DNA from 3 places in the Alteromonas sp. S015 genome. Region 1 is predicted to be linked to each of the others. Evidence: predicted binding sites of a transcription regulator. Region 1 holds the regulator's gene; each other region holds the start of a gene.
The links. Region 1 encodes LexA, which represses DNA repair genes until DNA is damaged. Its sites were predicted from a motif close to TACTGTATNNNNATACAGTA; they were not measured.
Positions count from the first base shown of each region.

Region 2: the regulator LexA is predicted to act here: its motif matches at 3,809-3,828, upstream of uvrD (DNA helicase II).
Region 3: the regulator LexA is predicted to act here: its motif matches at 6,203-6,222, upstream of V7R42_RS08285 (YebG family protein).

Region 1 covers NZ_JAZETO010000003.1:140,220-150,387, forward strand. Annotated here, with positions in the region: gene V7R42_RS07055 (sensor domain-containing diguanylate cyclase) at 177-2,459, shown strand; gene V7R42_RS07060 (hypothetical protein) at 2,441-2,854, opposite strand; gene lexA (transcriptional repressor LexA) at 3,095-3,721, shown strand; gene coxB (cytochrome c oxidase subunit II) at 4,303-5,466, shown strand; gene ctaD (cytochrome c oxidase subunit I) at 5,476-7,119, shown strand; gene V7R42_RS07080 (cytochrome c oxidase assembly protein) at 7,267-7,854, shown strand; gene V7R42_RS07085 (cytochrome c oxidase subunit 3) at 7,878-8,771, shown strand; gene V7R42_RS07090 (DUF2909 domain-containing protein) at 8,786-8,995, opposite strand; gene V7R42_RS07095 (SURF1 family protein) at 9,041-9,745, shown strand; gene V7R42_RS07100 (hypothetical protein) at 9,738-10,168, shown strand, end outside.
Region 2 covers NZ_JAZETO010000007.1:149,323-159,490, forward strand. Annotated here, with positions in the region: gene rarD (EamA family transporter RarD) at 1-100, shown strand, start outside; gene V7R42_RS14315 (GGDEF domain-containing response regulator) at 258-1,535, opposite strand; gene uvrD (DNA helicase II) at 1,578-3,749, opposite strand; gene cysE (serine O-acetyltransferase) at 4,200-5,006, shown strand; gene V7R42_RS14330 (sensor domain-containing diguanylate cyclase) at 5,075-6,583, opposite strand; gene V7R42_RS14335 (HAD-IA family hydrolase) at 6,736-7,476, opposite strand; gene xerC (tyrosine recombinase XerC) at 7,496-8,416, opposite strand; gene V7R42_RS14345 (DUF484 family protein) at 8,422-9,117, opposite strand; gene dapF (diaminopimelate epimerase) at 9,114-9,944, opposite strand; gene lysA (diaminopimelate decarboxylase) at 9,980-10,168, opposite strand, start outside.
Region 3 covers NZ_JAZETO010000003.1:418,615-428,782, reverse strand. Annotated here, with positions in the region: gene V7R42_RS08310 (efflux RND transporter permease subunit) at 1-2,986, opposite strand, end outside; gene rplI (50S ribosomal protein L9) at 3,444-3,896, opposite strand; gene rpsR (30S ribosomal protein S18) at 3,923-4,150, opposite strand; gene rpsF (30S ribosomal protein S6) at 4,162-4,563, opposite strand; gene V7R42_RS08290 (GAF domain-containing sensor histidine kinase) at 4,765-6,006, opposite strand; gene V7R42_RS08285 (YebG family protein) at 6,268-6,555, shown strand; gene V7R42_RS08280 (ABC transporter ATP-binding protein) at 6,778-7,560, shown strand; gene V7R42_RS08275 (ABC transporter permease) at 7,560-8,861, shown strand; gene V7R42_RS08270 (methyl-accepting chemotaxis protein) at 8,964-10,168, opposite strand, start outside.

The DNA of each region.
Region 1 (10,168 bases):
ACTGACTCCATGCTGAGCTGGAAGTTCAAGAATATCAGTGTCTCTTCTTCAGGTTAGTGTTGGTTAGACGAGAGCTTGTCTAAACGATTGGTAATGCGACATTAGCATTATTCATATTGCGATAAGCGAAGTCAGTTACTACTTTTATAAAAGTTAACAGTTGTGGGCAAGTAGCAGTGGATGATAAAAATCGCCTAAAGATAATTGACGAGTTTATACTCAACAATGAGGTACCATTAGATCTCAACGACCTTATGGTCTTGTTAGCAGGCGCATACAAAATGCCTATTGCCCTAATTGGCATTGTGGGGGAATTTGATGAAGTATTTAAAGCGCGATTTGGAACATCACTTAATAAAGTAAGCAGAGAGCATGGGTTCTGTGGTCATGTTGTGCAAGAGCGTAAACAATTCGTCATTAACAATGCCCGTGAAGACGCCAGATTTCTAAATAATCCACTGGTGACAGGTGAACCACACATCTGCTTTTATGCAGGAACACCAATTGAAATTAATGGTCAGGTTATCGGTGCTGTATGTTTAATCGATACTGTCCCCCGAGAAATCGATGAACAATTTCTAGAAGTCCTGAATAGAATTGGCGCGCTTGTCAGCCAACACATTTCTCTCTCAAAGGAGCATGAAGTACTAAAGCGTGAGCATGGCTTAATTGAAAAATCTCCTATTGTGCTGGCGACATGGCGAAATACAACGTCGCTAAAATTGGTTCATATCTCTAAAAACAGCGAGCGTGTTCTGGGTATAGCAGCGCATGATTTACTTAGCGGCACTGTAGAATTTAGCGACGTATTAACAGAAGACGCTGAGAGCGATTTTACATTTGCCATGCAGGCGCACATGGAAGGCGTAGAAACCCATACCTGTAGGCTTCAAATAGCAACGCCCACGCGGACCATTTGGGTAAGTATGATCTCTACTGCCAGTTTCCGAGAAGACGGTATGCTCTACTCGGTTCAAGCGTTTTTATTTGACACTAGCGACCAGAAATATGTGGAGGACAAACTTAATAAAACAAACCAGCGCATGCGGCTCTTATTGGAGGCCTCTGAATTGGGTACGTGGGATTGGAACTTGGCCGCTGATGTAAACCAAGTCAATAAACGTTGGTGTGACATCGTCGGTCTTGAATATGAGTACTATGACACCAGCTCTCGCTTTTTCAGACAGTTAATTCACCCTGCGGACTATGTAAAAGTAGAAAAGCAATTAAATGAGCACATTACTGGTAAGAGCAAAGTTTTTAATACGACTTTTCGCATGAAACATACTAACGGCTCATGGGTGTGGGTTGAAAGTTATGGAAAAACCGTCGAATCTGACAGTATGGGTAAGGCTATTCGACTTGCCGGCATTCATCGCGACATTACGCAAAGAATGGAAAGCGAACTTCATGAGAGAAAGAAAACCCAGCTTCTACAGTTTATTAACAAAACCCGCGCTTCCTACCTCCAAAATAATGATCTAACCATGGCCTGCCAAACCGTATTGTCCGAGCTTATTGATATTTCAGATAGTCAGTTTGCGTTTGTAGGGCAAATGAAAGCTGAAGGTAATGCATCGAGGCTGTTTATTCACGCGATTTCGGAAATAGTGTGGGACACCAGCAGCTTCACGCAATATAACGAGTACAAAAAGCGAAACTTGTATTTCGATAGCTTTGATAACCTTTTCGGTACCACAATTTTAACCGGTGAAGTTACGATAAGTAATACTTCAGGGAGTCATCCAAACTCAAAAGGAGTGCCGAAAGGCCATCCTCGCATTAGTCGATTTTTAGGGCTGCCGATTAAGGTCAAAGATAGAGTGGTGGGCATGATTGGTTTAGCCAATAAATTTGAGCCCTACACCATTGAGGATGCAAAGTTTTTACAGCCTCTATTAGATGCACTAGCGGGGCTTTTCTATGCAGTAGAACTAGAGGATGCACGCGCAATAGCTGAAGAGAAGTTGCGAAAGCTGGCCATGACTGATTCGCTGACGGGGCTGTTTAATCGGCGAGCATTTGTTGATAAATGTCATCAGCTTTCTACACAAAGTAATAGAGTAAGCGTAGCAGTAATCGATATAGACCACTTTAAGGAAGTTAATGACACTTATGGACATGATGCAGGAGACCAAGCATTAATTTCAGTAGCCCACCTCATAGAAGAATATTATGTGGAGCCAGATATTGTTTCTCGTCTTGGGGGCGAAGAGTTTGCGATAGTGGCAATTTCCGACAACAAAAAAGACGAAGAAAGACGCTTTAACAAACTTCGAGAGGCTGTTGAAAAAACAGAAGTAAAATACAAAACAGACACGATATCCGTAACGATAAGCATCGGAGCAGTCTTTGCTGAGGACAGTTTGAACGTTGACTTTAGTGGATTGCTTTCCAAGGCCGATAAACTGCTATATACGGCGAAAAAGAATGGTCGAAATCAAGTTATTCTAGAGTGACGAGCGCTTAAGGTTGCTATCCCAGCACCAAGTTTTGCCGCTGATTCATATGCTTCTTTTGTGTGCTCTGGGAACTGTAGCGACGCACCACGGTGCCCAATTGAAAAATCTGTTCTATAAAAAGGGCCTTCACTACATTGTTGTAGTGCACTTTTCAGCTCTCCATCATCTATGTCTTCTGCGAGAAAAGAGGGGCGCGCGCCTATCTGTAAATTCGCGGCCTGTCCTGCGGGTACCTGAACAATTACAGGCACTTCAACTGTTTCAACTACGGTTACTGTGTTTTCGACAACCACCTGCTTCTCTACCTCGACCACTTCTACCGAGTCGTCATCACACGCTGGTAACAATAGAGCGCCGACAAATATTGGGAATATTTTTTTAGTTAATATCATAAATTTTGCATTGTAATTAATGAATTAAGGTTTACCTGTAGGGTAATTAACATCAGCCCAAAATTACGCTAAGCGTTGTGCATGTCGGTTTCGTGATAATGGTGTTACGAATTTGCTACATTCCTAATCAAAAATAAAGCGTGTCAAAACCACCCAACGCTTCTCTCTCAAGGTTTACTACTTGTTATTTGTTTTTAGGTGTATATACTTACAGGAACTGTATGAACAGACAGGTCTTTTATGCGCCCACTCACAGCTCGACAAACTGAAGTTTTAGAACTTATCAAAACAACCATGCAAGAAACGGGAATGCCGCCTACTCGCGCAGAAATTGCGCGTCAGCTTGGTTTTCGCTCTGCCAATGCTGCAGAAGAACATTTGAAAGCATTGGCGCGTAAAGGCGTAATTGAAATTTTGCCGGGTACCTCACGGGGTATTAAACTGAATATCCCCCTTGATAACGACATTCCAGAAGAAGAAGGTCTGCCGTTAATTGGACGTGTAGCAGCGGGTGAGCCAATTTTGGCACAGGAGCACGTAGAGTCGCACTATAAGGTTGACCCTGCTCTGTTCCAACCTCAAGCTGACTTCTTGCTGCGTGTTAACGGCATGAGTATGAAAGATATTGGTATTTTAGATGGTGATCTTCTTGCTGTGCATCGGACCACAGATGTGCACAATGGCCAAGTCGTTGTGGCGCGCGTGGACGAAGACGTTACGGTAAAGCGTTTAGAGAAACGCGGTCGCGAAGTATTACTTCATGCCGAAAACGAAGAATTTGCACCTATAAGGGTTGACCTTGCCAACGAGCCTTTTGCTATTGAAGGTATAGCAGTCGGTGTTATAAGAAACGCAGACTGGATGTAAGGTTTTAGCTACTTCAACGAAAAGCGGCACACTAGCCGCTTTTTTTATGCCTTTTGTTCCTATATTTCTGTCGGTTTTATTAAGTTAGGGTCGCTTATTGAGTTTTCTAACCTTGAAACACAGAATAAACACTACGTGACATATCAAGGTTATTCTGGCTGTGAATGAACGACTGTATACGCATTTATTATTTTAAGGTTTGTTTGAAAATAATTATTGCTAGCGTGTTAGTCGTTGATTTTACATTCAAATGAGTGCGCGTAATTCCTAGCGTGTTGTTCAAAATGTGCGTTTGATTTTACCCATTCCCAACATGTGTCTCACTCCACATCTATTCAAAACGTAACGTATGGCTGCCATATGAAATGATTAAAAATTGAACGCTTCGTTAAATTTTTAACAGAAAAGACTAGACGGCACGGCATTATTGCGCAATTCTTATACAAAGATTAACAAAATAATAACAATGACCCTAAATTTGTTTTACAAGTTGAAGTGGTGGGTCAATCGTTCGCAAACCATTTGGTAGGACATCGCGCAAACTTATCAGCGTTTTGGCCTAGCCATTACGGAGGTGCTGAGTGAAACAATTAACGACCGTCTTCGCAAAATGGTGTTTGAGTATACCATTTTTGCTAATTTCTCCTTTGCTTTTCGCGCAAGAAGCCAGTGAAGAAGCTTCTTCACTTAACTTAAGACGCGGTGCTACTGACATCAGTGGGCAGGTTTACGATCTTCATATGCTGATGTTCTTTATATGCGTTGGCATCGCCGTTGTAGTATTTGGGGTTATGTTCGCCTCAATGTATTTGCACAGAAAGTCTCGCGGCGCGAAGCCAGCCAATTTTCACGAGAACGTGAAAGTAGAAATTGCTTGGACCGTTATTCCTTTTCTTATCCTTATCTTTATGGCTGTGCCAGCAGCGAACACCCTTATCGCGATGGAAGATACGTCTGAGCCTGACATGACTGTGTTAGTCACGGGCTCTCAGTGGAAATGGCACTATAAGTATATGGATAGCGACGTAGAGTTTTATTCTTTGCTCGCCACTCAACGCGAGCAAATTGAGAACAAATTCCAAAAAACAGACAACTACTTACTGGAAGTTGACCGCCCATTAGTCATTCCTACAGGTAAAAAAGTACGTTTTCTTATTACCTCTGACGACGTTATCCACTCTTGGTGGGTTCCTGACTTTGCCGTGAAAAAAGATGCGAACCCCGGTTTTATTAACGAGTCTTGGGCCAAGGTGAATGAACCTGGTATTTATCGCGGGCAGTGCGCAGAGCTTTGTGGCAAAGACCATGGCTATATGCCAGTTGTGGTGATTGCCAAAGAGCCCGCTGAGTTTGACAAGTGGATGGGCGAACAAGAAGAAATTGTTCGTAAAGCAAAAGAAGAAGAGCAGCGTCTGCTTTCTATGAATATGTCTATGGATGAACTCATGAAAGTTGGCGAGCGTGTTTACAACACAACGTGTGCAGCGTGCCATATGCCTAATGGCGAAGGTCTACCTGGCGTATTCCCAGCCCTAAAAGGTAGCAAAATGGCATTGGAAGACCAGCAAGGCCACATTGATATTGTACTTCACGGTAAGGCGGGTACGGCAATGCAGGCGTTTAGCAAAATGCTTAGTCTTAAAGAAATTGCTGCGGTTGTCACTTACGAGCGCAACGCCTGGGGCAACAACACTGGCGATATGGTTCAAGCGAAAGATGTCAACGCAGTGGCAAACGGAAATTAGGAGCAGACAATGAGCAAAGCAACTGAAGTTATATCGACAGATACCTCTGCGCCTCACCGTGCTCAAGTACATGGCGGTCACGTGCATGATGATCATGAACACCACGACCATATTCCTAAAGGCATAACGCGCTGGTTGTTTACCACTAACCATAAAGACATAGGCACACTGTATCTGTGGTTTGCTTTCATAATGTTTTTGGTTGGCGGTGCAATGGCCATGGTGATCCGGGCGGAACTATTCCAACCTGGCTTACAGATAGTAGATCCAAACTTCTTTAACCAAATGACCACAGTACACGGGCTTATCATGGTATTTGGCGCAGTAATGCCCGCCTTTACTGGGCTTGCGAACTGGCTAATTCCAATGATGATTGGCGCGCCCGACATGGCGTTGCCGCGCATGAACAACTGGAGCTTCTGGATTTTACCCGGCGCTTTTTTGATTCTGCTTAGCTCGCTCTTTATGGAAGGTGGCGGCCCAGCTTTCGGTTGGACTTTCTACGCGCCACTTTCAACAACCTATAGCGGCGATTCGACTGCATTATTCGTATTCTCCGTTCACATAATGGGTATTTCATCCATCATGGGGGCAATCAACGTAATTGTGACCATCTTTAACATGCGTGCGCCAGGCATGACCTGGATGAAAATGCCACTGTTTGTTTGGACGTGGCTTATCACAGCATTTTTACTTATTGCTGTTATGCCGGTGCTCGCGGGTGCGGTCACCATGGTGTTAACCGACAAGTTCTTTGGTACAAGCTTTTTTGATGCTGCTGGTGGCGGCGATCCTGTTATGTTCCAGCATATTTTCTGGTTCTTCGGTCACCCTGAAGTATACATTATGATCTTGCCCGCTTTTGGCATTATCTCGCAAATTGTACCTACCTTTTCTAGAAAACAACTTTTTGGTTACGCGTCTATGGTTTACGCTACGGCGTCGATTGCGCTGCTCTCTTTTGTCGTGTGGGCTCACCACATGTTCACTACGGGCATGCCGGTGTACATGGAAATGTTTTTCATGTTTGCCACCATGCTTATCTCGGTGCCGACTGGGGTAAAAGTGTTTAACTGGGTAGCGACCATGTGGCGCGGTTCACTAAGCTTTGAAATGCCAATGATGTTCGCTATTGCCTTCATTGTACTGTTCACTATTGGTGGGTTGTCGGGGCTAATGTTGGCGATCACCCCTGTAGACTTCCAATATCACGATACGTATTTCGTTGTAGCGCATTTCCACTATGTTCTGGTAACAGGCGCAGTCTTTTCTATTATGGCGGCCGTGTATTACTGGCTGCCTAAATGGACAGGAAAAATGTACGACACAACCCTAGCGAAATGGCATTTCTGGTGCTCCTTAGTGTCGGTTAATGTTTTGTTTTTCCCCATGCACTTTGTTGGTTTGGCTGGTATGCCGCGCCGTATTCCTGACTACGCGTTGCAGTTCGCTGATTTCAATAAGTGGATAAGCCTAGGTGGGTTTGCATTCGGTTTATCTCAGCTCATCTTTCTTGCCTTGCTTATTAAAGCGTGCAAAAAGCAAGGTGAGCCGGTATCAGCACAAGTTTGGGATGGCGCAGAAGGATTGGAATGGGAAATTCCATCACCCGCCCCTTATCACACGTTTGAAACGCCACCTGTCGTTAAATAACGGTAAGTGGAGTTGTGGATAGATCAGTCCTGTCAATCGGCAGAAACCGGTGGGAATGACATTCACACGTTGCAGGTGGTGAGGGATATAAGCGGCTAAACAAGTGTTTACCAACCTTCATCTTTGGATTTACCCGGAGGTCACGTGATGTCACAGCAAAGCGCAAACAACAAGATGGTTATTAAACTTGTTGCTATTGTCATTGGCATGTTTGGCTTCGGCTTTGCCCTTGTTCCCTTGTACGACGTATTTTGCGACGTTACAGGGATTAACGGAAAAACCGAAGGCACGGCAGCGGTTTACCAATCCGTTGAGATTGATGAGTCGCGCGAAGTGACGGTTGAGTTTATTACTCGCACAAATACCGGTATGCCCTGGGAGTTTCGGGCTGAAACGAAGCGCGTGAAAGTACACCCAGGCGAACTCAATACGGTCTCTTTTTATGTGCGAAACCCTGCATCAAGCAATATCGTCGCACAGGCCATTCCCTCTGTATCTCCCGGAACGGCAGCACTCTACCTGAACAAGACTGAATGCTTTTGCTTTAATCAGCAGCCATTGGATGCCGGTAGTGAAGCCTACATGCCCATGCAGTTTTACGTCGACCCTCAGCTACCTGAAGAAATTACGTTTTTTACCTTGCAGTACACACTCTATGACGTCACAGCGCGAGCTAGTGACCTAACGACAACACCGAATCCCTTTATGGCCTCAACACCATCAGCTGGCGAATAGGCCGAAGGGGTAAGGAGAAGAAAATGCAACCCGAAGTACAGAATCACGAATACCAAAAATATTATGTACCCGCACAAAGTCCATGGCCTATTGTTGGGGCTGTAGCACTTTTTCTTATCGCCGTTGGTGCAGGCAATTTTGTAGTGCAAGCAACCAAAGGTGAATCCGGCTACGGAGGTCATATCCTTTTAGCAGGTATAGCGGTGTTGCTGGTGATGCTTGTAGGCTGGTTTAAAAACCAGATAGATGAGTCTATGGCCGGGCTTTATAGCGATCAGCTGGGACGTTCATATCGCCAAGGTATGAGCTGGTTTATCTTTTCAGAGGTAATGTTTTTCGCCGCGTTTTTCGGTGCGCTGTACTACGCAAGATTTATTTCCGTTCCATGGCTTGGCGGTGCATCGAACAACGCTATGACCAATGAAGTCTTGTGGCCGACCTTTGAAGCTATGTGGCCGCTGGTGTCAACGCCAGGGGGGATTACCACACAAGAAATGAGTGCCGCGGGTTTGCCCACAATCAATACGGTTATCTTGCTTATTTCATCTATTACGCTGCATTTCGCCCATGTGGGATTAGAGCAAAATAAGCGCAAGCAATTAACCCTTATGCTGGGTATCACTATTTTACTTGGGTGTGGATTCCTATTTTTACAGGTAGAAGAGTACATCCACGCTTATCGCGACCTTGGACTAACGCTCCAGTCGGGTATTTACGGCAACACCTTCTTTATGCTGACGGGGTTTCACGGCATGCATGTGACCCTTGGCACCATCATTTTGATTGTGCTGTTTTTCAGAGTATTGAAAGGACATTTCACGCCTGAAAACCATTTCGCGTTTCAGGCGGGAAGCTGGTATTGGCACTTTGTGGATGTAGTGTGGGTCATGCTCTACATTTTTGTTTACGTGCTTTAAGGGTAGCCCCAAACTCAATAAGGCCTTGGGTTTGGGGTAATTAAGCCAGTACCAATAGCGATAAGAATAATAATAACAATGACGGCAGAAGTGAGCACACGTCGACCAATGTACTTACTCATAGGACCCTTAGACGTGTCGTTTTTCATCATTATTCGCATTGCCATGAACAGATTAACAATCATGTACAGCACTAAAACCACAAGGACTATTTTTATCAACATACTCACCTCTGTTTTTATTCTAATTTTGCATGGTGCGGAATAATCATGTTTTCTCGCACTCGCCACGTTATTCCTTGGTTACTCACAGGTTTTAGTGTGGCGATTATGTGCGGTTTAGGGTACTGGCAACTTGATCGCATGGTCCAAAAGCAACAACGCTTAGCTAGCATAGCGCAAAAGCAAAACAATGGAACCTTGAGTTTAGAAGCGGCGCTGTCTCATGATGATCCTCGGGATATTAACGTGTCGTTCAGTGGTTCGTTAGATGCTAATCACGTATTGCTCTTGGACAACCAGATTTACAAGCAACGTGTGGGTTTTGACGTGATTGCGCCTGTATATACAAATTCGGGTTGGCTCTTAGTTAACTTCGGCTGGGTACCGGCGCCAGACTTGACGCGCACCTTGCCCGATATACGTTTTGTCGGCGAAATGCGCGAGTTTACCGGTGTTATTAGCGTCCCGGGTCACAACCCCTTAGTGAAAGAAACCAACATGGCTTTGTCGCAAAGCCCCGCGCTTGTACAACACATAGAATTCCCTGCACTAAGCAGCGCCTTAGAGCGCAAGCTTTTACCCTTTATTCTTCACCTTACCACGCCTGACCCTGCGTTTATTCGCGAACATCAGGCCGTTGTGATGTCTCCCGAAAAGCACCTTGGTTACGCAGTTCAATGGTTTGGTCTAGCCATTGCCGCTGCGGCCATTGGCGGCTTTGCTATTAGTAAGAAAGGACGTAGTTATGAGTAATGCTGCTTCGAAAAAAACATTAATTATTATGGTAGCCGTGTTTGTTTTGCCTGTTGTATTGGCAAAGCTTGCACTAGACAACAACTGGTTTACCAAAGGCGCGACTAATAAAGGTCAATTGCTCACGCCGACCATTGACATGAGTGCACTTTTAGAAAGCGCGGAACCAAAATGGCGTTTATTGTATGTGATGCCAAGTGAATGTGACGCAGTATGCGAGAACGCGCTTTTTAGCATTAACCAAGTATGGCTTGCGCTTGGTAAAGAAACAGCCCGTGCCCAAGCCGTAGTTGTTACGACAGCTTCAAGCGACCAAACTGCGATAGCCGCACTAGAAGACTACCCTTTTGTCGAAACCTTACCCGTTACTTCACCAACCGCGCTTGCCTCTAGCAGTGTTTATATTGTTGATACTCAAAATAA
Region 2 (10,168 bases), on a different contig from region 1:
TACCTTCGGTTTTGTATGGTGTGCACTTATCCTGTTTAGTGCCGACTCGCTAGTCAATTACCGGAGTCAGCGTAAAGCGCGAAAGCTAGCGGAAGAGTAGAGACTTATTCTCGAAGCCCTGAGTGACATCGAGCCAAACGCAAAACGGTAGCGTTAAGCGCCCTTTTTCGAGAGCACCGCGCTTTTTGTAATATTGGGTAATATAAATGCTTTGTGAAGAAGTACTGGCTTAAGCGGCGGTGGGTTAAGTGAAACAATTAAAGCAGTGAGCCTTGCGCTTGTTGAGGTGTATCAGGTGGCTCGCTTTTGACCTGATTGCGACCGCTATTTTTTGCGGCGTAAAGCTGCTTGTCAGCTAAGCTCAATAGCTTATCCACGCGCTGGGTATAGGCGCCGCTTACCCCAATACTGCAGGTCACTTTAATGTCTGTTTTAGGCAGTCGAATAACTTCAGCTTCCACCACCTTTCTGAAATCTTCTAAACGTTCACATGCTTTGTCTAGGGGCGTTGAAGGCATGTAAATACAAAATTCTTCGCCGCCGAATCGGGAAATAATTTCATCTGGAAAATAAAACTCAATAAGCGCTGCTAAGGCTTTTAGTACAATGTCACCGGCGTCATGACCATGGGTATCGTTTATCGACTTGAAAAAATCGAGGTCAATGAGGGCGAGAGCGTGATCTTCAGATAAGCTTTGATGTTGAACCGTGACCATGTAGAAGAAATGGCGTCTATTTGGCAAACCCGTTAGATAATCAGTGTTGGCTACACGGCGAATTTCTTCAACGCTCTCAATATATTCTACGTTTTGCATCACGCGACATAAGAACTCTTCATGACAGTAGGGCACGCGTAAAAAGTCATTTGCACCACTTTTAATGAAATGTGCAGACATTAACATACCTTTGCCTCCGGCTATGCCCATGATGGCAAGTTGCTCTTTTGAGAAGGCTTTTCTTAAGCTGGCTACAAAATGTGTACCTGTCATATCCGGTAAGGTGTTGTCGGTAATAACAAGGCGTACATTTTTATGCTCAGACAAGCATTGCATTGCGTCTGTAGCCGTTAAGCATTCAAACGCAATAAAGTTATGACGCTGAAGTAATGAAACCGTTCTTGAACGCAACACTCGGTTAGTACTTACTACAACAACCCCAGTAGACTTGTTCTTTTCCAAGCGACTAATAAGGCGATTTAGGTAGTCGTAATTTTGTGAATTTTCTTTGGGGATGTAATCGACAACGTCTCGTTCAAGAACTTTATCGCGAATAGCGCTATCTAAACTTTCGGTTGTTGCTATGGTGGGAATGAAAGACTCAACCGTAAAGTCGATAGCTTCGCCTTTTGGTGCATCGGGAAGCGAGTATGCAACAATGGCGCACAGAAAAGTTTCCGGCATGTTCTGCGCAAACCTTGCTTTTCCTTCGGTAAGCGACGTTGCACCGACGGGGGTAAGGCCCGCTCGGCGTACTAATTTCGCTATAAGTTCAAGGTTGCCTTCACCATTTTCGATGATCAGCACGTGTTGCTGCATACATTTCAACTTAGGTTTAGGCTACCTTGCCTATTGATTATGTTACGCTTTCTCCAGCTTTGCGTAAGCTAGTACCAGCCATTTGCTGCCAAATTCGTCGAAGTTTACTTGAACTCGACCGTGCTCACCACTCCCTTCGTAGTTAAGTACGATCCCTTCACCAAATTTACGGTGTACAACGCGCTCACCTAAACTAAAACCTGTTTCTTCAAAACTGGCGTGCGACGTCGCTTGACTAAAGCGGTTGTGTACCGGACGCGAAATTGTGGATTTTAGTCTCACTTCCTCCACGCAGTCTGCTGGCATTTCGCGAATAAATCGAGACGCAGTATGATACTTATCTTGTCCATATAATCGACGACTTTCTGCATAAGTGATATACAACTTTTGCATAGCTCTCGTCATTCCAACATAGCAAAGTCTGCGTTCTTCTTCCATCCGACCTGGTTCGTCATTGGTCATTTGGCTTGGGAACATACCTTCTTCCACGCCAGCTAAAAAGACCAATGGAAACTCGAGGCCTTTAGCGGTGTGAATGGTCATCATCTGCACTGCGTCCTGGTCTTTATCTGCCTGAGTCTCCCCCGCTTCTAATGATGCATGGGCTAGGAAGGCTGCTAAAGGTGACATCTCTTCAGCTTCTTCAGGTACGATAAAGGTTTTACACGCGGTCACCAGTTCTTCTAAGTTCTCTAGTCGCGCTTGCGCTTTTTCTCCACGCTCTGCTTGGTACATCGCGTATAGGCCAGACTGACGAATAGCTTTGTCGGCTTGTTGGTCAAGGGGCTCATCAAGTGTGGCTTGCTCCAGCTCTGTAATGAGCAACACAAAGCTTTGCATGGCGTTTAACGCTCGGCCCTTAAAGCCTCCCTCGTTAATTAGCAACTGGCACGCCTGCCACATTGAACAGTTGTGCATTCGCGCGGTATCGCGCACTTGCGAAAGGGTTTTTTCGCCAATGCCACGACTTGGGGTGTTTACCACGCGCTCAAAAGCAGCGTCATCATGCGGATGGCTTACCATGCGCATATATCCAAGAGCATCTTTAATTTCTTGGCGTTCAAAGAATCGTAGACCACCGTATATGCGATAGGCTAACCCTTCGTGTAATAACGCTTCTTCCAGTACTCGTGACTGGGCGTTGTTTCTATAAAGAATTGCGGTATCGCTAAGGGCGTTGCCTTGATTAAGCCAGTCTTTGATTTTCGACACGATAAAGCGCGCTTCATCAAGTTCGTTAAAACCCGCATAAACAGAAATAAGCTCACCTTGCGCATCGTCCGTCCAAAGCTCTTTCCCTAAACGGCCCGTATTGTTGTCGATAACCGTGTTTGCCGCTTTGAGAATGTTTCCCGTAGAGCGGTAATTTTGTTCAAGACGAATAGTAGTAGGCTCGTTGAAGTCTTTCAGGAAGTGCTGAATATTATCTACGTTCGCGCCACGCCAACCGTAAATAGACTGGTCGTCATCACCAACGATCATAATGTTGTTACCGCCGCCACTGCATAGCATACGAAGCCATGCATACTGGATATTGTTGGTATCTTGGAATTCGTCTACCAACACTGCACGGAAACGACGTTGATAATGTGCTAATACTTCTGGATTTTTAGCCCATAATTCATGGGCGCGTAGCAACAACTCAGCAAAGTCCACCAAGCCTGAGCGGTCGCAAGCGTCTTGATAAGCAGCATAGACCTCGCGCATGGTTTTTTGGATATGATCGCCATGGGTTTCAATATGCTGAGGGCGCAAGCCTTCGTCTTTATTACCGTTTATATACCACTGTATTTGACGCGGCGCCCAATGCTTTTCATCCAAGTTCATGGCTTTGAGAATGCGGCGAATGAGTCGATACTGGTCGTCCGAATCAATTATCTGGAAATTCTCAGGCAAATTGGCTTCTGCGTGATGGGCGCGTAACAGACGGTGTGCAAGCCCGTGGAAAGTACCAATCCACATGTTGTGAAGGCTGCGTCCCATCAATGACTCTATACGGCCACGCATCTCTTTGGCCGCTTTATTGGTAAAGGTCACAGCCAAAATGGAAAAAGGGGCGATGTTTTCGACTTCCATCAACCACGCGATGCGATGTACCAATACTCGGGTTTTACCACTGCCCGCGCCAGCCAATACAAGGGCGTTAGACAGTGGGGCTGCTACTGCTTCACGCTGTTTGTCGTTTAGCTCGTCTAGCAGTCGAGATACATCCATAGTGTGGTACCTGTTAGTTGATAGTGTTATACATTCAGCAGCGCGTTATTATGCCACCCGACTGTTAATTTATACAGTCCTGTTTTCCCGTTGCATGCAAAACCCCGTACTTTTTAACCTGCGCTTAGATTGGGGCGGTAAGTATTTCTTGCTGAAATAAACGCGTGTTTTCTTCGGTCTAGTAGTAGCGGCGAAAGCACTTATGGCGACAGAAGGAAGATTCAGTGTTATACGCATGTAAAATACGGTTATTAGCTATAACGAATTAATTCGATAAATTGATCGAATTATTCGCTTGGTCGGTATCACATCTGTATTGCGTCACGTCAAACTCAGGTACACTTTCTACCGGATTTTTTGGTTAGCATTGCAGTGCTTGCCAGTAACGGGTTGGTCCGCTTACTCAATTTTCTAACAGTACACAGCATTTTTATATTACAGGACATGCTCATGACCGCACTTTCTACGCCCATCGATTTTTGGTCGACGCTAAAACAAGAAGCGCAAGTTGTTGCTGAAAACGAGCCTTTATTGTCCAGCTATGTTCATGCCAGTGTTCTTGCACACCACAACTTTGAATCCTCGTTAAGTTTTATTCTGTCAAATAAAATGGCAGATGACGTTATGCCTGCGCTCGCTATACGCGAAGTGTTTGATGAAGCTTACTTACTTGAGCCAGGTATTAGTGAAGCGGCTATCGCAGATATCCTAGCGATAAAAGCGCGGGATGCGGCTGTCAATGATTACCTTACTTCTTTGCTACACTTTAAAGGCTTTCATGCTGTACAAGTGCACAGAATGGCACATTATCTTTGGGTTCATGGTCGTCATCAGCTTGCTTTATTCTTACAAAGTCGTAACTCGGCAAGTTTTGGTGTAGATATTCATCCAGCCGCGCGCATAGGCAAAGGCGTAATGTTTGACCACGCAACCGGCATTGTGGTGGGTGAAACCGCAGTGGTTGAAGACAACGTGTCTATTTTACAGAGTGTTACGTTAGGGGGGACCGGTAATGAGTCGGGCGACCGTCACCCTAAAATTCGCCAAGGCGTGTTAATTGGTGCTGGCGCCAAGATCCTTGGAAATATTGAGATAGGCGAAGGCTCAAAAGTAGGTGCAGGTAGCGTTGTCCTCAATAGCGTACCGGCTCACGTTACTGTAGTGGGTGTGCCAGCTAAGGTCGTTGGGAGACCGGTTTGCCAAAGCCCATGTGAATCGATGCGCCAAAACGTACTAGAAGATAACTCCCACATGTAAAATTGGGGTCAGAGTACATTTCTGCTTCAAGCTTTGTAGCAATATCGGTTAAATGTACTCTGACCCCATTATTTAAGGGTTATTGTGTTACCGCCTTTCTGTTTAGACGCGTAGAGCGCGCGGTCGGCGCGTTGGATAAGCGTCTCAAGTGTATCGCTATCCTGCATGAGGGTTACACCAAAGCTAGATGATAAAGACACTCCAGAGATGGTGACCGCGTTTATACCTTCACGCACCTTTTCCACTAGATGCAGCACGTTGTGCTCGCTGATATTGGGTAAAAGCAGTACAAACTCATCGCCACCGAAACGGGCAAAAACATCGGCTTTACGCAAAACACCCTTAGTAACTTGGCTTAATTGCCGCAAAGCGTTGTCACCGTCAACATGCCCTAACTCATCGTTTATACGTTTGAATTTGTCTAAATCGAAGATAACGAAATAAAGGGTGCTGCCAGATTCACGACTTTGTGCCATCTCTAGGGCGCTGCGCTGAGCGAGATATTCTCGTGTATAGGCTCGGGTAAGGGTATCTATAAAAACGCGGTCTTTTAACAATGCGTTGTCTGCTTGTAGCTGAGGAATGGCTATGCCAAATAAAGCATTGGCAGCGATGACGTTAAGTGCAAACTGATACACTTTAGCGTACTCCATTAATGCAAAAAGATGCACCAGCAACACAATGCATACGCTACTTATAGCAAGGCTAATAACATTGCGTTTCGTACTTTCAGTGCACGCTATCCACATATGGGTAATAGCAAGAAAGAAGATGGCAAATGCGCTATCACGAGACTGGGTAAGTTTTGCCAGCATCATAACGAAAACAATAAGAGCTAAATTAATCGTCACCTTTTTAAAGTAGCCACGTAAATTGGATGTAGAGTAGTTAGAAAACGCCAGAAGATTTATTTTAGAAGTGGCACAGACCTTCACTAAAAAGCCCGCAAAAAGGGGGGCAAGTACCACGACTCCCGCCATATCTCCTATCCAAAACGGTAGCATAGCCTGTTTTATATCCGCCGCAGGCATTTGATTGGTTAAAACAAGAGAACCAATCACGAGCTGCGTTGCGACTAGTGATGTGAGGCAGCCTATGATCAAGAACGACACAATAAATTGAGGCGTAGTAACGTCGGGCTTTCTTAAGAGATGGCCTAGTGCGCTTGCCCCTGCGTAGTATGGCAGCAGATGAGCAATACTAAATAATAGCCCACCCCAAATGAGTTCACTAATAGTGAGCGGTAAAGAGTAATGGTGGCCATTCCATACTGTAATCAATACAGCGGCGACAATTATGGGAAATACTGCACGCCAGCCAAGTACCAAGCAGCACGCCAACGTGTAGCCAGAAGCCGGAAACCAAACACTGGCGTGTTCGGTATATTCCACAATGCGTCCAATTTGCCACACTGCAAGCCACGAAAGGATGATAAAGACATCACATTGTAGTCCCGATAGTGGTTGAAATGGCAAAAATGAGCGACTAATCTCGGCACGTTCGTTCGCGTTTGAGATTGACTTATCTACCGTGGACGCCTGTTGCGACCTTGACTTTGAGGCAGTTGGTTTTTCCATAAGGACACAAAGACTACGACATCAGTTTTTAGTGTATAACGAGTGAGCACTGAAATCCATATACCTTACGGCTGTGCCCTATAGGCCTTAACAATCTACCTTGCCTAGATAGCCACAAGCGTCATTTATATCATCAGAAAAGGCTGAGGACCTTATACAAAATGGGTGAGCTCTTCCAACATATTAAGTTGCACATGGGGCAGTACCGATACGGGTTCCAGAGCCAATTCCATTGGGCGGTTACATGCAAACCACGCCGATTGATAGCCCGCGTTGACTGCACCTAATACATCTTTGATGATGTTATCACCAACATGCAGAATGTGCGCAGGTTCCACCTTCAAAAGCGATACGGCCTCATTGAACATGTTGACGGCAGGCTTCATGGGGCGTTCCACACTGGCGTGCAAAATAGTCATGAAGTAGCGGTCTAACCCCACTTTTTGCGCGTTTACATTGCCGTTTGTAATACCAACGAGCGGTAAATGTTGGCTTAGTTTATCGAGGGTGTGGTGAACATTCCTTGCTAAGGCAAAATCGCTTCGAGCGTTATAGAAACAATTAAAGCAACCGTCTACAGCAGCACGTAATGCAGTGTCTTCAGAGGGGACTATTGATACTTGATTTGCAGGTGTACCAGATAGGGCCGCGGTAAGCACTACGCGACGAAGTTGGCCCATATCAGAAGCCAACCGAGCGTCTTTGGCGATTGCCGCACGTTTAAGTTGTAGCCAATCTAGTGAGGTTAGCTTAGCCGCCTGGGGATGGTGTTCAGCAATATGCGTTTGAAGGGCTTGCTCTGCGCGTCGAATAATAGGTTCATTATTGTAAAGGGTGTCATCAAGGTCGAAGGTCATAGCCTCGACTCTTTTCATAGGCCTGAAGAACTGCATGGTGAAACCTTTTTTATCGTTATTTTTTGTGCGCGCGAGGGTGCGCAGCATCATAAACTTTGGCGAGATGCTGAAAATCTAGGTGCGTATAAACTTGTGTCGTTGACAAGTTAGCATGACCTAATAATTCTTGAACCGCACGCAAGTCGCCGCTGGATTCTAATACGTGCGTAGCAAAGGAATGGCGCAGTTTGTGAGGGCTTACTTTTTGTGACAGCGCCTGCTCTTTTGCCATCCTGTCGAGGCGGTTTGCAACCTGTCTGTTGGAAATTCGTGTTCTACGTTTGCTTACAAATACGGCGCTTTCATAGGGTGATGCATAGGCTGGACGTACTTTTAACCACGCATTGAGAGCTTTTTGCGCATGCCTACCTAACGGCAGTATTCGCTGTTTACTTCCTTTACCTATGACTTTTACTGTGCCGTCTTTTAAACAGTCAGCCAAGTTAAGTCCAGTCAGTTCGCTTAAACGAAGGCCACAACCATACATCAGCTCAAACATGGCGATATCACGCAGCTGCATGCCTTCATCATCGTCACTGCTTTGAGGTGATGCGTTGAGCAGCTGCTGCATTTCGTCCACGCTCAACTGTTTTGGCAAAGGCTTACCTTGTTTTGGGGCTTGAATACCTTCAACGGGGTTACTGAACAGCTGCTGGTGGTCAATCAGGTATTGGCAGAAAGTTCTTAGTGCAGACAGTCTCAATGCAATACTGCGTGGACTGTGTCCCGATATTTTGGCATCGCCCATGACCCGCTTTATATCGCTAGGCGTAAGACCTGACCATTCATAAAGGCCAAGTAACTTTGCAACTTCTGTAAGCTGGCGCTGGTAGTTTTTGATGGTATGAAGAGATAGCCCACGCTCCACTTGAAGGTGAAGCAGAAACTTGTCTAGCCATTGCTGGCAGGGTTCGCTTATCAAGGCGTCCGTAGACACTACAACTAATATCCCATCATTTCAGGTAAGATGATATTCAGTACTTGCTGTAGCTGCTGAAGCAAGAGAGTATCCATATCTGGCGTGAAGTGGCTAGCGTCGCTGCTGCTAATACCTAAAATACCAAGTCCACGGTTGTCGCCAAGCAGCATTAGCGCTACAGACTCGGCAGGGCTTTCCCCGAAAAGGAGCTGACGTTCGTGCTGAGATAAACGGCCAAAGAAAAAGTTAGTGTTTTTAAAACGCTTTTCCGTAAACAAGCGTTGCTGTAGTTCTGGAATTGCATGTGGGCCTTTAAAGCTTTTAATAACCGCCGAAGACAGCTGTAAACGCTCTTGAAGTACATCTTCCAAAGTGAACTGAACTTCGGCAACACTTTCACAGCGCAGAAGCTGTACATTTAGATCGGTGTAAACGCGATAAATCTTCTCATTCTGCTTAGCAATAGTAACGAGTTGATTGAGTTTGAAATTCAGCTGGCGAACCTTCTTTCTAAGCTGATCACTCTGAATTTCAACAAGTGATACACTGCCTTTGTGTTCGTGGGGGAGTGTAATTTTTTCAAGAAGGTCGGCGTGCTCAGTAAAGAACTCAGGGTTTTGTAACAAGAACGCACGCACATCAGCACTCGACAATTCCGTGGTGTCGTTAAATGGCTTGATCAATTGCGTAGCGTTAGACTGCCCTGATAATTCGCTCATAAATTTATATGTCCGTCATACACGTGTTCAGCAGGCCCTGTCATTTTTAACACGTTATCTGGTCCAGGCCAGCGTATACGTAAAGTGCCTCCAGGTAAGTCTACCCGCACGTCTTTTCCTAATTTACCCTGAATTTGGCCAATTGCAACTGCTGCACAAGCACCGCTACCACACGCCAAAGTTTCACCTGAACCACGCTCAAATACACGAAGTTTAATGTGTGACTCATTGATAATTTGCATAAAGCCTACGTTTACGCCTTCAGGAAAGCGTTCGTGCTTTTCTACAAGCGGACCAATTTCGGCCACATTAGCCGTATCAACGTCGTCGACTTCCATAACACAGTGGGGATTCCCCATAGATGCTGAGCCAATAAACAAGGTGCTATCGCCTACGCGCAATAGATAGGTATTTTCTTGCTTATTGGCTTTAAGGGGAATATTTGCAGGCTCAAATTCCGGCTTTCCCATGTTTACAGTAACCTGACCATCTTTTTCAAGATAAAGCACCATCTTTCCTGCTTTAGTGCTTACAACAATTTTGTTGCGATTAATAAGGCCTTTTTGCTTCACAAAACGTGCAAAGCAACGCGCGCCATTGCCACACTGTTCCACTTCAGAACCATCGGCGTTGAATATACGGTAGTGAAAATCTTGCTCGGGATCGTAAGGCGGTTCCACCATCAACAGCTGGTCGAAGCCAATGCCGAAGTTTCGGTTAGCCAGTTGCTGAATTTTTTCTTTAGAGAAAAAGACGTTTTGAGTAACGTTATCAATAACCATGAAGTCGTTACCCAAACCGTGCATTTTAGAAAATTGAACCTGCATTTAACGCGTATCTGTCTTGTTAGTTTGTCTCTAGTTTACGGAAGTTTATACTCACCTTGCCAGAGATCTTTTTGTTTTTCTCGTTCGCGAACAACAATTGCTTTGTCACCGTCTACCATAATCTCGGCTGGACGACAGCGGCTGTTGTAGTTTGACGCCATAACAAAACCATAGGCACCGGCGCTACGGACTGCAAGTAGGTCGGCGGGTTCAATGGCTAGTTT
Region 3 (10,168 bases), 280 kb from region 1:
AAATAACGCTGCCTGCACCAGGTAGTAACAGCAGCGGCAACATGCCAAAGATTGAGGTCAGCGTGCTCATAAAGATAGGTCGTAAACGTAGTTTGATGGCTTGTTCTACCGCGTCATCACGAGTCAGCCCGTCTTGCTCGCCTAGGCGAGTCTGGTGCACAAGTAAAATGGCATTGTTTACTACAAGCCCTAGCAAAATAATGAAGCCAATCATGGTTAACAGGTCCATGGGCTGGAAGGTAAAGATGTTCATGATACGAATAGCGATAACCCCGCCCACCGTGGCTAGCGGAATGGAAAGCACTACAAGCACGCTATCTTTTAATGACTTAAACAACCCTGCCATTAACAGCAGAAGTAACACCATGGCAAAAAGAAAATTGTCAGCCATCGAGGCAATAGCCCCTTTTAAGCTATCCGCGCTGCCACCATAATTGATAGCGCCATCGGTAGGCATCATGGCCATAATGGCGGGCTCAACCTCAGAGGTAATCACTTTCATGGCCTCTTCTAAACTCATGCCTTCTGGCGGATTTACGTTTAGCGTAAGGGTCCTTCGACCATCAATGCGCTGAATACGACTTGGTCCTACAGCTCTTTCAATACCTACCAGTTCGCCTAATTGCACCACCTCGCCTGATGGCGTCATGACTGGCGTGCTGTTTAAGTCTTCGGGTGTAAACCAAGGTGCTGAGCGGAAGATAATATTCATGCGTTTGGTGCCATCGAAGTACTCCCCCACATACATACCATCACCCATGGCGCGCACTAAGTTCCCCATACTGCCCCGATTTAACCCGACTTCCATCATCCGGCTGTCATTCGGGTAAAAGCGAAGCTCTGGTTCGGCTTGCTCTAGAGGAGGATTCGAACGCGCATTAGCGTTAGGGAAAACTTCTCTCAACTTGTCTAAACCAGCTTGCGCAGCAATGCCGAGCATGGCCTGATCGGTACCTTGAAGGTGAATGTCGATTGACCGACCGTTTCCAAAGCCACCGAACAAATTGCCTTGTTGTGAAAAGGTTTGTGTATCCGGCAAATCCTTTAAAATTTCATCGCGAACAATGGCTTCTAACTCTTTGACCTTAGACTGATCCTTAGCGCGCACACCCAAATTTCCACCATTTGGCCACGTGATAATGTAGTAGTTTTTGAGCGCTGGCTGCTTTTCTCCGTCCATATAAGGCTGCAGTCGCTCTTTGATAATTGGCATTACTTCTTCGCTAATAAAGTTTTCACTGGCACCCGCAGGCAAACTTAAGAAGGCGTCAACGGCATCGCGTTTTACTGGCGGCAAATAATCCATGGAAGGCATAAGCAAAACACTACCTGTAATAGGCACGCCCATGAGTGTTATGACTAATACAAGGCGGCGAAGCGGCGTACTTGATAGCGACATAATAGCGCGGGTTATCTTAGCCCATACCCGCTGTAAGCTATCAGCTGGCATGTTGCCATTAAGGTATTTAGCGGCAACGACGGGCAATACCGTTACCGCAACCACTAGCGACATGCACACTGCAATGGCGATGGTAAGCGCGAGATCAGCAAACAATTGCCCTTCAACATCTTCCAAAAACATGACGGGAATAAAAATGGCAACAGTGGTAGCTGTTGACGCCATGAGAGCACCAAAAACTTCTTTCGTTCCCCGATGGGCACAATCCTCCATGTGCGTTTGTGAATTTGGGTTATTATTTTCGGCTTCGGTTTCGACTTCGGCGCTCTTGCGCGTTCTTACAATATTTTCCAGCACGACGATAGCGGCATCTAGAACCATACCTACCGCAAAGGCGAGTCCTGCTAATGAAATGATATTGAGCGAGCGACCGGTAATCTGAAGCACCACAAAAGTGCTAAGTAAAGAGATTGGAATGGCCAATGCCACAATGAGCGTAGCCCGCAGCTGGCGCATAAAGAGCCAAAGCACGGCAATGGCAAGCAGCACGCCTATAAATAAATTGCTGGTAACTAGCTGCACCGCTCTATAGATAAACACTGAGGCATCAAAGCTTTGCGCCATCACTAACTGTTCAGGGGCCAAGTCCTGTTCGTTTATTTGGGCAACTTTTGCTTTTACGGCTTCTAAGGTAGCTAAAACATTGGCGTTGTTTTGTCTGTCTACGCGAATAGATATAGCCGGATTGCCGTTTTGCACACTGTAGTTTGCACCGTCAGCGCGGGTGATTTTAATTTCGGCAATGTCATTTAGAGTGATAGGGCTGCCATCTCGCCATTCAAGGATCATTTCACCCATTTGCGTAGGCTCGTAGCGACCTTCAAAACGCAGGGTATAGCGTCTTCTGCCCACATCGACAAAGCCGCCTGAAATATCATTCGCACGCCCCAACTCGTTGGCAACTGCCGTTAGGTCAATGCCTAACTGCGCCGCTTTAAACGGGTCAAAAACAATTTGAAACTCCTCAACGCCGCCAACCCCGCTTTCCATACGCGCCCTTGCAACGCCCGGGATAGATTCAAGCTGAGGTTTAATGACATCGGTAAAAAAGGTTACATAGGTATTAATTTCGTTTGGATTGCCCGGAAGGCGCTGAAGAAAAAAGTAGGTCAAAGCGGGGGCGTCTCCCCCACTTCCAGCAAGCATTATGTTAGGAGACAAGGCATCGCGAGGTAGTGGCGGTACGCGATTCATGCGGCTAATCACTTCAATGAGCGTTTTCTGCATGTCCGTATCTAAACCAAACTCTAGATTAATCCACGCGTTGCCTTGGTTTGCCCATGCATTCATCGACTCAAGGCCAGGGATCCCCTGCAGCACTTCCTCTTGAGGTTCAATGATCTCCGACTCAATCTCTTGAGGCGACGCAGCGCGCCACGAGGTCTGGATGTTAATATTCGGTCGTTCAATGTCAGGAAACAGCTGTACAGGTAAATTAAATAGGCTATATAAACCTAGAAATACCAGTAGCGTTATTCCTATACCTACCCCAGTCGCGTTTTTTATTGCTTGCTTAGTGATGTCCATAATATGGCACTTATGCTTTTTATTGTTTGGTTTACTATAGGTCGCGGGAATGACAGAAAAAGTTTAAAGCCATGACGTTAAGAATTTCAGCGACTATTAACATTTTGTTTAAATACCGTTTAAAAAACGTTATTTATCGCAGATGAGTGGACCTTCAAATTACGCTATTTGTCGGCACTGGACATATTTGGTTACACCATCGTTAATCAGGTGTCGCGACGTGGAGTGAAGGTAGAGACATTTTAAACTCGCCCTACGGGAAGGTCTGGCAAGCTTCATTCTGGGAATTTGAAAAGGAACGGCCATTCCTGCATTCCCACGCTTTGCTAGGAAACTTGCCAGCGCCTTCTGAGTGGGCAATTATCTATGCGGACTGGTATTGACCTTAAATATCGGACATAAATTTAGAGCAAAAAAAAGCCGCTCTAGGAGCGGCTTTTTTCAAATACGTCAGCGATTACGCTTCAGCAATGATGATCACTTTGATTGAAGTGATAACGTCAGAGTGAAGTTGTAAGTCGATGTCATACTCACCAGTCTCACGAAGAGTACCAGTAGGTAATTTAACTTCTGCTTTTTGTACTTCAACGCCAGCTGCAGTGATTGCATCAGCGATGTCACGAGTACCAACAGAACCAAATAGTTTACCTTCGTCGCCAGCAGGCGCTGCGATTGTAACCTCAGCAAGCTCAGCAACTTTTTCAGCGCGTGCGTTAGCAGCAGCTAGTTGCTCAGCAATTTTCGCTTCAAGTTCAGCACGACGTGCTTCGAACTTTTCAACGTTGTCTTTAGTTGCAGGAACCGCTTTACCCTGTGGGAAAAGGAAGTTACGAGCGTAACCAGACTTAACAGTCACTTGGTCGCCCAGGCCGCCAAGGTTGGCGATTTTATCTAGTAGGATGATATTCATCTTAGCTAACCCTTATATTCGCCAAATTACTTGTGTGAATCAGTGTACGGAAGCAACGCAAGGAAACGTGCGCGCTTGATCGCAGAAGACAGCTGACGCTGATATTTTGCGCTTGTACCAGTAATACGGCTAGGGACAATTTTACCGCTCTCAGTGATGTAGTTCTTAAGAGTAGCGATATCTTTGTAATCAATCTCAGTCACACCTTCTGCAGTGAAACGGCAGAACTTACGACGTCTGAAAAAACGAGCCATGGGTGATCTCCTTAAGCGTTGTCTTCAGTGGTTTCAGTTTTCTTTTCCGCGCGATCTTGGCGAGGAGCAGAATCGTCACGACGCTCACGACGAGGCTCTTCTTTCATCATTGGAGAAGGCTCAGTCACAGCAGTCTTAGTGCGCATAACCATGTTACGTAGGATCACGTCGTTGAAACGGAAAGCATTTTCCAATTCATCAACAGCTTCTGCAGACGCTTCAGCATTGATTAGTACGTAGTGGGCTTTGTGCAGCTTTTCAATTGGGTAAGCCAGTTGACGACGGCCCCAATCTTCTAAACGATGAATCTGACCACCGTCTTGCTTTAGGATTGTGGTATAACGCTCGATCATACCAGGTACTTGTTCACTCTGATCAGGGTGAACCATAAATACGATTTCGTAATGACGCATTATAGCTCCTTACGGTTGTAGCCTCGACAGTACAGCCGACTGTATGGAGACAAGGAACGAATTGGGATGGCTGTAAGGGCGCGCATTATACGCACACAAATATCATCGCACAAGCATTAATCAACTTTGGCAAGTATTTTGCGCTTATCTTTATTGAAAGAACTCGTATTAAAAGAGCTTTGTATTAAAAGCGTTTCGCGGCTATCGCGAAGCGCTTTCATACGGAATGGATGAAACGCGAGTCAAAGGAAAGCAGAGGGTGAATTCTGTGCCGTTAAAATCAGAAGATACGCTCAGGGAACCTTGGTGTGCCTTTGCAATTTCTGATGCGATAAATAACCCCAAGCCTAACCCATCGTTTTTTACACCGCTTTGTTCACGCCAGAAAGGCTGAAAAAGGCGCGCCTTAGACTCGTCAGATATCGGCGTACCGCTATTTCGCACACTTAGAATGAAATCGTTTCGGTTGGTAATTACTTTCACATATATCGGGTACGCTTGGTCGCCGTGAACCAGTGCGTTTTTCAGTAAATTAGATAGAAGCTGACACACCCGTTTTTCGTCACAGACCAATTGCTCGGTGATATCGATATGCGTTCTGATTGTGCATTTAGAGTAAGCAGTAGCTAATTCTTCAGCCGTATAATTCAACTGTTGCGCTAAACTAGTAGCCTCTGCCATTTTCACAGGTAAACCTTCACCAATTCGGCTATGAGTAAAGTCCATAGCATCTTCAATTAAACGCGTCATCCTCTGCACACTATTTTTCATTCTCGATACAGCTTTAAATACGGGTACTTGAACGGTACTCACTATTTCACTGTCTTTTATTATTTCGTCAAGAAAGTTGATACCAATTTGAATGGAAGATAATGGAGTTCGAATATCGTGCCCTAAAATAGCGATATACTGCTCTTGAAGACGGGCAATATTTCTTGCATCGGTTAGCTGAGCCTGTGAACGCTCCATTTGGTCTTTTAATAAGATTTGACTAGATATAAGCTTAGCAAATGCGCTAATTTGCCCGTGAACAAGCTCGCTACGTAACTCCCTAGGTTCTGGGTCTAGACCGCAAAGCGTTCCAAAAAACTCACTGTTTGCATCATAAATAGGGTAAGAAAAATAACTCTCAAAGCCATACATAATAGGAATCGGATTATCACAATATTCACTATCAGCAGATGCGTGATTAATGACTATCTGTTTTTTGCTTGCTCTTACGGTTCTACAAAAAGTGGTTTCAATTTCCAAATGATCGCCAGGCGTTAGACCAAATTCTGCATTATCTAATACTGCACACATTGTCCATGCTTCTTCGGTGACTCTAGCAACACAGATGAAACGCAAATCTAAGCTACTGGCCAAAATTTGCATTATATGAGGAACGGCTTCGATTGCGTCTATAGCTTGAATATCTTGTTGAACAGCTTCACTCACTACCATAACTTTAGATTTCCTTTTTTCGAGAGCGTGAATATGAACGCTACTTTTCTTCGGTTCCAGGTATGTGGGACGCTGAAATGAATAACTAATTTACAGCTTCCATTGAATTTGAATTCAAGTGCACAGTAAGCTACCAACCCATACTAAAGTATAAATCGCAGCAGTGTTATCAATAATAACAAGAATATTGCCTTTTAACTGTTTATTTATACAGTATTTTACTGTACAGTTTTTGTGTCTTTAATAAACAGGGGACCTACCATGGCCATTACCACACAGTATGTTGTTACGCACAAAGGGGTAGAAAAATTGGTAACTACCGACAAAAAAGAAGCGGATCAGTACGATAAGATGCTTGATGCAGCAGATAACCTTGCTGACTATATTCACGCGAAAGGCATAAAGCTAGACGATAGCGTGGTGGAAGAACTCACAATTATGCTGGCGAAAAACAAAGAAAAAATTGGCAAAATCTTTAAAGGCGCTACAGCAGAAAGCGTATTAGAAGATGAAAGCGCAGAAGTAGTAAAGCTACAGGCCAACGGCTGATAATGTAGGCGCGCTTCTCCTTTGCGTCGTTATGATGAGCAATTAATAAGAGCAATTGCCGCTTTAGGCTGATGAGATCTGATAACATAGCTATACGCAATAATGTTATTTGATAACATTACCTCAATGCGGCATTGTGTTTTCTCTGGTTTTTAACTGGGTGAACAGATGTGCTGCTTTTGCTAATGTGAACATAAGACGTAAATACAGGTCGGGCTTAGCGTGAATACCATCAATAAAAACAATAGCACTCATTCCCAGCGTAAGGCATTGATAGAAGAGTGCAACCCAGCAATTGAAGTAAGTAATTTACAGTTTTCGTACACTAAAGAAAGCCCGCCCGTTATCGATATAAAAGCGTGGCAAGTCTCGCAAGGTGAACACGTTTTTCTTTCAGGACCTTCAGGTAGCGGAAAGAGCACATTACTCAATTTGCTGTGCGGAACGTTAACGCCAACTCAGGGCGACATCGCCTTATTAGCGCAGCCTTTCTCCGCATTATCGAACCGACAGCGAGACAAGTTTAGAGCACGCAATATCGGCGTTGTTTTTCAACAGTTTAATCTTATTCCCTACCTTTCAGTGGCACAGAACATTAATGCGGCGGTGTATTTTGCGAATACAAACGTTGGCAAGACAGCAGCAGACGCAAAGCTCCGTGATTTACTGGACAAGCTACAGCTGCCTTCTCACGTGCTTCATGCGAAAGCTGACGCATTAAGTATTGGTCAGCAGCAGCGCGTTGCCATTGCCAGAGCACTAATTAACGACCCTCAATTATTGATTGTGGATGAACCTACCTCCGCCCTAGATACCGATGCCAGAGATAGTTTTATGTCGCTGCTAAAAGACGTTGCAGGCGAAAGCACCATGATTTTTGTGAGTCACGACAAAGCCATGGAGAGTTATTTTGACCGCCACTGCAGCATCAAAGAATTAAGCCTAAGTACAAACCACATAAAAACGCTAGGCGATAATGTCCCAAAAGCACAGGAGCGTGCGTAATGCTAAGTACCATTGCTATTGAAAGCTTAAAGCGCAGGAAAGCCACGGCAATCCTCACGCTGTTAAGCATTACCATCAGCATTAGTTTACTTTTATGCGTGGACATTATTCGCAGCCAAGTTAAGACCAGTTTTACGCGCACCGTTTCCGGTGTTGACCTTATTGTTGGCGCACCAAGTGGACAGCTTAATTTACTCCTGTCGTCAGTGTTTAATATAGGCACTCCCACCAAAGGTATTGAATATAAAAGTATTGCGGCGCTTCAATCAAACAAGCAGGTTTCGTGGCTTATCCCGCTATCTTTGGGTGATACCCACAGAGGTTTTAGAGTAGTAGGTACTACCAATAGCTTTTTCGACCACTTTAAATACGGTGACATGCAGTCACTACAGCTATCTGATGGAGCGACATTTACACAACCGCTATCTACAGTAGTTGGTGCTGATATAGCCGAATCATTGGGATATGAAGTAGGTGATAAGATTATTATTTCCCATGGTTTGGGTAGCGTATCGTTCAATAACCATGACGATCATCCTTTTACAATTTCCGGAATTTTAGATAAAACTGGCACCCCGGTGGATAAGGCTGTGTATGTCACCTTGCAGGGGCTTGAAGAGGCCCACACAGGGCCTAAGCATTCGCCCACCTCAATGTTAGGCCGTAAATCTGCTGACAAAGCGAACGAGCATGACCATGACGAGCATACCGAAGAACATGCAGCTTACAATAGCGAAGCGTTTACGCCTGAGTCAGTATCCGTGGTGATGCTGGGGCTTAAACATCGGGTAACTGCATTGCAGCTGCAGTATCAAATTAATCAAAGTAAAAAAGAGCCGCTAATGGCTATTCTACCGGGCATGGCACTCGCAGAGCTTTGGCAAATTATGGGAAATGTAGAATCGCTATTGCTTGGTCTTTCCGGTCTTATCGTCATCTGCGCGCTAATTGGGCTTGCGACTATGCTGCTGGCAACGATGAGGGAGCGTTATCAAGAAATCGCCGTTTTACGAACTATAGGCGCAGGACCCTTTACCTTACTACTACTCATACAGATTGAAGCGATGCTGCTTACGATTGTGAGTGCCGCACTGAGTTTAGGCTTAGTAGCTGGGCTTATGAGCGCACTAAAACCTTGGTTAAGCAGTACCTATGGGTTGTTTTTAAGCAGCCCACTGTTTGGTCAAAGCAGTGTTACTATCATTTTACTGATACTGGGGTGCACATATTTGGTTTCACTGTTCCCCGCTGTGGCAGCCTACAAACGAGGACTTCACGCAGGACTAAACGCGAACTCATAAATACCTATGTCTACGTCGGGTTTTATAGGCTTCTATTTAGCCCTACATCTGCAAGGCAATAGGCCTTAAAATGAAGAGAGCTAGAGAGAATTGGGGAGAGTGTTACTCTCCCACTCGCTTATCCGTGCTAAAACGTAGAATTAGTTCGTGAACCCGATTAACCGTTGCACGCAAATCGTTACTCGCTGCTAGCGAAGCTTCAGATGAACGCTGCGTTTCGGACGCGCCGTCAGCGACCTCGACTAATTGCTGGTTGATATGCTCGGCCACTGTGCTTTGCTCTTCTACCGCTGAAGACATCTCTACCGTGGCATCAGCGATACCTTTTACGGCATTGTTAATTTCAAACAATGCACCTCGGGTTTCTTCAACTATAGCGCTGCCGTGCTCCGCTGATGCTAGCCCTTCCGTCGAAACCCTTACAGCGCGGTCGGAACGCTCTGCCAATTCGTTTATAATGTTGTGGATCTTGTCTGTAGATTCGCGTGTCTTTGATGCTAAAGTACGTACCTCATCGGCAACAACCGCAAAACCTCTTCCTTGCTCGCCAGCCCTTGCTGCTTCAATCGCAGCATTTAGCGCTAACAGGTTAGTTTGCTCAGCGATGGTCGAAATGATATTGGCCGCCTCACCAATATCGCTGGTTGACTGGGCCAACTCTGTCACCGTAGTAGAAATTGATTCTACCGCCTCACGCAACGCAACGATCGCCTGCATGGCTTGTTCTGCTTTCTGGTTGCCCGTTTCCACATTAGATGCTGCAGTCCTTGCACTTTTTGCGTTACTTTCTACCCGTTCTGCGACTTCCTGAATCGCTTGGCTCATTTGCGTTACCGCAGATGCTATTTGCTGAGTAGCTTGATTTTGCTGGACAACCGCAGCACTGGTGCTCTCTGCTTGCTCATGCGTTGTGTTGGCTATGGCGTCAAGGCCGGTTGATGCATCTTTTATTCGGGTTAACGCCGTACGATTTCTGGCAAGTTCACAGCCAAGCGCGAGTTTAGCTTGGCTTATATGAGGTGGATCAGGGAAGTAAGTTTGCGCCACCGTCTCGTTCGCGTAGCTTTCAGGGCTAAGCGAAAGCAGCGCGCCCCACTCTTTCTTTGTTTTGACTTCTTGAGCAATCATCAAAACGATGGTGCCAAGCAGCGCGATGCCCGCCGCAGCCCAATCATGGGTAAATGCAAGTACTAATATTAGAAGCGCACTTGTCAGAATCGCCGGTATCATGTGCATTAGACTTTGGCCGAGTCGTGACATTAAAGAAACCGCAGATTTTCCTTCCTGCATTCTGGCATAAACACTTG